Regions from separate parts of the Pseudoalteromonas sp. SA25 genome, predicted to be linked through region 3. Evidence: predicted binding sites of a transcription regulator. Region 3 holds the regulator's gene; each other region holds the start of a gene.
What was found. The regulator sigma-54, encoded in region 3, starts transcription at its own class of promoters, with help from an activator protein. The targets are predictions, from matches to a motif close to GTTGGCACGNNNNTNGNNT.
Positions count from the first base shown of each region.

Region 1: a site for sigma-54 is predicted at 1,201-1,219, ahead of GQR45_RS16020 (flagellar assembly protein FlgT). Genes of this name have one in related genera too.
Region 2: a site for sigma-54 is predicted at 1,097-1,115, ahead of GQR45_RS09820 (DUF2726 domain-containing protein). Genes of this name have one in related genera too.

Region 1 covers NZ_WTKV01000021.1:16,292-18,571, reverse strand. The annotation lists gene GQR45_RS16020 (flagellar assembly protein FlgT) at 1-1,162, opposite strand, end outside; gene GQR45_RS16015 (LPP20 family lipoprotein) at 1,303-1,761, shown strand.
Region 2 covers NZ_WTKV01000009.1:168,951-171,230, reverse strand. The annotation lists gene mtnN (5'-methylthioadenosine/S-adenosylhomocysteine nucleosidase) at 1-338, opposite strand, end outside; gene GQR45_RS09820 (DUF2726 domain-containing protein) at 461-1,057, opposite strand; gene folE2 (GTP cyclohydrolase FolE2) at 1,174-2,094, opposite strand.
Region 3 covers NZ_WTKV01000001.1:60,416-62,695, reverse strand. The annotation lists gene hpf (ribosome hibernation promoting factor) at 1-220, opposite strand, end outside; gene GQR45_RS00330 (RNA polymerase factor sigma-54) at 246-1,745, opposite strand; gene lptB (LPS export ABC transporter ATP-binding protein) at 1,815-2,280, opposite strand, start outside.

The sequences.
Region 1 (2,280 bases), on a different contig from region 3:
CGTTAATTTGCACGCCAGGTAGCGGTTTGTCATCAATACTGACTGCTACTGCGGTTTGCTGATAAAGCTGCTCTACGCGAATTTTATTAAGCGTGGTGATGGTGTGCGGCATAACATTACCTGCCGCGTCGGTTAAATAGTTATGGTGCGCAATGCTTAGCATTTGGCCTTTTTTTAACCCATGAGCTTTACCCAAGTTAATAACGATTTTGCTATTTTCCATATGCATTATTTTACCTTGAGTAGGTAAACACGCCATGGCTGCTTGAATGTCATAACTTACTGCTTGGTTGATATCGGTTATGCTTTGCCCATAAGGCGATTGCCAAAATCTATCACTATTAACATCAACTATGGTTGTTTTTTCAAATGGCCAAATTGCTTGAGTATGGTAACTATTTTGCCAAAGTTGCTCATAGGTAGTGCCATCAAACAGTGCAAACTCAATGTTGTAACTGCGCTCATACGCCTCGTCTTGCCAAAATGCATAATCGTTATTGAGTTTGTCGCTAGTCGAAAGGCTGGTTATTTGGCTAAGCAGAACATATTGAGCGTTACTGCGCGAAGATATTTCTTCTAATTGGGCATTTGAATAGTCGTGCTGCTGCGAAAAGTATTTATCAACGCTTATTGCATTATTATAGTAAGCAATAGGTACTGCGCTCATTTTTGATTTTTGCAGGGAAGTAAAAATATTTTTGCTAATCGCTTTGCTTACGTCAAATATTTGACCCATTTTGGCGTGTTCACGATGAACAAGTTGGCTTTGTGTAACGGCCACAAACTTATTAAAACTATTTTGTGGGCATTGCTCTGTTTGAGAAAAAATATCGAGTCGTAATGTAACGGCAAATTTATTGTCGTATTTATTTTCGCTGATCAGTTCAATTTTTTGAATTTCGCCGTGGCTGCTAATTTTTAGCTGATCTTGCATTAACACGCCATCTACCAGGGTTTGTACAGAGCTAACCCGTGCGCCAGAGAACACTAGCGCTTGTGTAATCGCATCTTTTATAGCGGCAGATTTAGCTGCGCTCGTATCACCATTTTGAACGTTCGCATGGCCTGTTGATTCATACCACTGCGCTTTAGTAAAAGGGGAGAAAGTTAATAATGCCGTTGCACTTAACCCTGCAAATGCCAATGATAAAAACGACTTCATACTTTTACTCCAATTAAACGTTAGCTATTAACCAGGTATAGCAAGGACTGTACCAATGTTATTTGGTAATTATTAGTAATGCTATAAATGGCATTAAACGTGCATATGTACTGCTAATTACTATACAAGGGCTAAATGCTATGCGAGCAATTTCATTACTTATTACACTTGGGTGTTTAACCTTAGGTGGTTGTAGCAGCGTTTTTGATAAGCATGTTGAATATAAATATGTAGAGCCAAATAATTACCCCGTTTTAAAAGCGATAGGGTATGCACCTATTAGCTTGCAAAAAGGCGCTAACGCGTCGCAAAAACAACTTATGGCAATTAAGGCTTCTAAGCTTGAGGCTTACCGCGAGCTTACTGAGCAAGTATATGGGCAAAAAATTACCGCCGGAACAACGGTGGAAGGTTCAATTGCTCAAGACGATTACTTAGAAAGTAAAGTGCAGGGGCTTATTAAAGGTGCACAAATAATTAAAACTTACGCAGTAGATGACACTTACGTGACCGAGCTTGAGCTTAATATGAAGCGTGTGCACGATTTATACATAGGTGAAGTAAAGCCACGCGAAGTTAAAAAAGTAACTTATTACTAATCATTAAAAAAGTTATTCAAAATATCTTATCCTCTTATATTGAGTGCTATGCTGTTGTTAGGATTAATTTTTAAGCAGATTGCGTAGTGCTCAACAGATGTATTTTATTGCCACTTATTTTAGATCGTTCAATAACAAAGGTTTTACCTGCTTTCAAGCAACAACGTATTAAGTACTGACACGATTGATTTAGGTAACTTGAGTGGTCTATCAACACCAGATCAAACGGTGCAAAACCGCTTAATATTAATGACGTAATCATTGATGAAGATGCAGAGCAGCTTATAGCGCTAAATACACTGGTTGAGGATGAAGGCTCTGCAATTGCTTATACTCCAGCCCAAAGCGGGGGAAGCATTGATGCAGCAGCACCTGCGGTTGATGTACAAAATCAATCGGAAGAGATGATTAAACACTTAATTGAAAGTAGTAATAATCAAACGGATATTTAATATTAATAGAGCCCTCTTAATTATTTATTAAGGGGGCTTACATTATTAAGAAAATTGATATTATTTA
Region 2 (2,280 bases), on a different contig from region 3:
GGTACTTGGCCAATTTCGTAGCCAAAAGCAGTAACATCTACATCGTGATGACGTACTTCTGACGAAATTACTACGTCGCCAACACTTAGAGAAGGATCGAATCCACCGGCAGAGCCTGTGTTAATTACGCAATCAGGTTTGAAGTTGTCAATTAGTAAGGTAGTTGCAATTGTTGATGCTACTTTACCAATACCAGATTGAACAAGTGTTACTGTGTTACCAGCCAATTCACCAGTATAAAAAGTGAAACCTGCTTTAGTTAAAATTTGTGGGTTTTGCATCGCTTCACGTAAAATTTTAACTTCTGGCTCCATTGCGCCAATAATACCAACATTCATAATGTTTAATTCCTGAGTTTGAATCACTTGATTATACGTGAAGTTAGCAATAAAAAACAAAAAAGCGAGCTTGTTTATGAGCTCGCTTTAAATACTTTTTAGGAGAGTATTTAATTTGGTTTTTAAATTTCAGCTAAAGCAGTTGTTTGTGCTTTGGCTTGAGAAGGTGAAAGTACCGCTGGCTTATGTGAGCGATTACGAACAGGGCGCTGCGTTTGTGTTGCTGCAGGCTTACCAAGTTTAAACATAATTGCATCGCGTACTTCAGAAGGACGGTAGCCTGATTTAACTTTCATACGAATATGTGGAATGCCCGCAGACTCTAGTGCACCGTTTACAAACCAGTCGCGTTGAGCTTTGTGACCATCTTTATTAGCATTGTTAACTAGGTCAACGGCCGCAACAATAGTTAGTTTTTCTTTATCGATTAATACAAAGTCGAGTTGCTTATTTTTAGCTTTAGCTAAAGCAGCACGTTTAGATTTAATAGAAAGACCTTGCTTACAGTCAATAACGTCAATTAGCTTAACGCGACTAACAATTTTATATTGATCGCCTACAGCACGCTCGAGAAGATTTAAAAAAGCGCCTTCAACCTGCGTAAAAACAGTTTGCTTGCGGGTAAAAGGATACGGGTTTCCGCCATCGTCATTAAATTTTGACGCAACAACAGAAGCCCCGACAACTAATACTAGAATTAATAATAAAGCGAATTCCATACGGTAACTCCATAACAACAAATTGACACTGCTCAAATAAAGCAATTTACGTGCCTAAAAAGTATGAGTTATAAAATAATTACCAACTGTTTATAAAAGCTAAAACTATGTAGCTATTAAGCTTTGTATCCACCTTCAATACCTTTAACCGCAATAGCTACAGCATCGTGTGCATGGAGTGATTCATAATGGTTTATTTGCAGCCAGTAATCGCTGTAATTATCTGTTTCCAACAACGCTTTAATTTTACGCGCTGCATCTTCACAAAACATAAGGTTTTGACCATTTAAACGGGCAAATTCTTGCTCGTCTTCGCGTTTTACTGCCGCTTGTACCGGTGTTTTAAGTTCAGCTTCGAGGGTGTTTATTAGAGTCACTACGTCAAATTCTTGAATATTGCTATCAAGCTTTACTTTTACGTTGGCAATAGAGCGCTGCGAGTGAGGTGTAGCAACTATGCCTTGTGTAGTGCCTAGCCATTCGTGCACATCTTTTTGGCTTAAGGTTTCTTGGTTAAACTTTTCGTTAAACGCGTTTTGTATAAGCTGGCGTGCAAGTGCTGCAGAGCAAGGGCATGTTGAAGAATAGGTAACATCTACGGTTAGCTCGTAGCTAATAATGTTATTTTCAATTGTACTGGTAAGTACAACTGGGTAGCTTTTCCAGCCCGCTTTACCACTTAATAGTGATTTACGGCGTAGCGGTAATTCAAATTTAAATTCAATTTGTGCTTTATCGCTCAGCCCTTCGTGGCTAGTTATAAAAGTATCGAGTGCTTGCGCTATTGTTTGCGGATTGACTTGCTGCTCAGTTGAAAGCAGGTCAAGTGCTAAAAATAGACGTGACATATGAATGCCTTTGGCATCTTCTTTATGCAAATTTACAAATGCACGAGCTTTGGCATTTACTGTAACTGGAGATAAGTCTCGTGACTCAAAAATAAATGGCAGTTCGATTTCGCCCATGCCAACCCAGTCTAATTTACCTGTTTGTAAAGCGGGTGCAGTGTCTGCTATATCTGGCATATTGGTTTGCATGTGCGCTACTCGTATTTTGGAGATAATAAAGCGGGGCATTTTACACTAAATAATTTATTGCTGAAATGATGAGTTTAAGAGATGAGCAAAATCAAACATGAAAAATTCTGTTTTTATCGCACAACATGGGTAGTGGTAGGAGAAAAATGCTAAAATCTGGGAAAATGGTATGTTTATACATGCGCA
Region 3 (2,280 bases):
TGGCGGCATACATATCTTGATGTTCTGTAGAGGCAAATAGCTCAGCACCGCTTACGTGTATGGTGGCTTCTGCTTTTTGATTTAATTTTTCTACATCGAGAATGACATGAACATTATTAATATGATCAGAGTGTCTTTCTAGCTTCGCAAATTTGGTATTAATATAGTCTCTTAGTGAATCGGTTAATTCTACGTGACGACCAGTTAAGTTTAGTTGCATAAGCATTACCCTCTTTTTTTGCGTCTTAAATCAAACTTTTACGTTGATTTGACGGTGGAATAGCCAGAGATTCGCGGTATTTTGCGATTGTACGTCTCGCTACTTTAATTCCTTGCTCAGCCAATATATCCGCTATTTTGCTATCACTCAATGGTTTTGCTGAGTTTTCTGCTGCGATTAATTTTCGGATAAGCGCACGGATTGCTGTAGATGAACATTCACCACCGTTTTCGGTGCTTACATGGCTTGAGAAAAAATATTTAAGCTCAAATATACCACGGGGTGTGTGCATATACTTTTGGGTTGTTACGCGCGAAATTGTTGATTCGTGCATTTCTACCATTTCAGCAACATCATTTAAAACCATTGGTTTCATGGCTTCAGGACCGTGTTCAAAAAAGCCTTGTTGTTGCTTAACAATACAATTTGTTACTTTTAATAGCGTGTCGTTTCTACTTTCTAAGCTTTTAATAAACCATTTAGCTTCTTGTAAATGCGAGCGAATAAACTGGCTGTCACCACTGGATTTTACAGTGCGAGACATTGCCGCGTATTGGCTATTAACACGAATTTTAGGCATGCTATCTGGGTTTAACTCAACAACCCAGCGGCCTTTAATTTTTTTAACTGACACATCAGGAATAACATACTCAGACTCTTCTCTTACAATAGTATCTGCAGGTTTAGGGCTAAGAGTATGTATTAATGTCATTACTTCTTTAAGCTCTTCTTCTTTGAGCTTAGTTTTCTTCATTAATGTACGATAGTCACGAGCAGCTAATAAATCAATATGCTCGGTTAAAATCATTTTTGTTTCATTAATGTAAGGTGTTTCTTTATCAAACTGGTTAAGCTGAATACACAAACACTCTTGTAAACTACGTGCAGCAATACCAACAGGATCAAACAGCTGGATGCGTTTTAATACAGCTTCAATTTCATCAAGTTCGACTTCGTTATCATCTTCGTTTTCTTGATTAAAGCTTTCTAAAATCTCTTCGCAGCTTAGTGTTAAAATACCTGAATCATCGACGGCTTCTACAATAGCAATAGCAATAGCTTCGTCTGTAGGGCTAAATGGCGTTAGTTGTAACTGCCACATTAAATACTCATGGAGCGTTTCAGTAGAGGCACCTTGGTATATTGATTCGTCTTCAGGCATCGGACCCGATGATGCTGCTGGGGCGGCACTCATGTACTCATCCCAACTAACATCCATAGCCATGTCGTCACTTAGCGTGTCTTTTGCAAGTGCTTCACCACTATCTTGTTCGTATTCGCTTGGAGCATCATCGGCAGATGCGCTAACAGTTATGTCATCTGTATCTGCTTTTTGCTCGTTTTTACCTGCAGCGTCTTCTGAATAGTCTGCTTCTTCAACCTCTAATAGCGGGTTGCTGTCGAGAGCTTCTTGTATTTCTTGCTGGAGATCCAATGTACTGAGTTGCAACAAACGAATAGCTTGTTGCAGCTGTGGAGTCATTGTAAGTTGCTGGCCCATGCGCAGCTGTAGTGATTGCCTCATGTATCTCTAACAATCCTTTTATGTTGTTATAATTAATACTAGCAGATGCTTAAAGACATGGCGTAAATGTTACAGCCTAAATTGCTCGCCTAAGTAAACATCGCGTACTGTTTTATCATTTAATACGTGTTCTGGAGTACCTGATGCAATCAGCTCCCCATGAGAAACAATGTAGGCTTTTTCACAAACATCAAGGGTTTCTCTTACGTTATGATCGGTAATTAATACACCAATCCCACGATTTTTAAGATGTTCTATTATTTTCTTTATGTCTAATACCGAAATAGGGTCAACACCTGCAAATGGTTCATCCAGTAATATAAATTTAGGATCTGCTGCCAGCGCACGTGCTATTTCAACACGACGACGTTCGCCACCTGACAATGCCATACCTTGGCTATCGCGAATGTGTTGTATGCTAAATTCATCTAATAATTTATCGAGAGTGTCTTCTCTAGCTTGTTTATTTAACTCTTTGCGCGTTTCTAAAATGGCCATTAAGTTTTGATAAACAGTCAGCTTTCTGAATATTGAA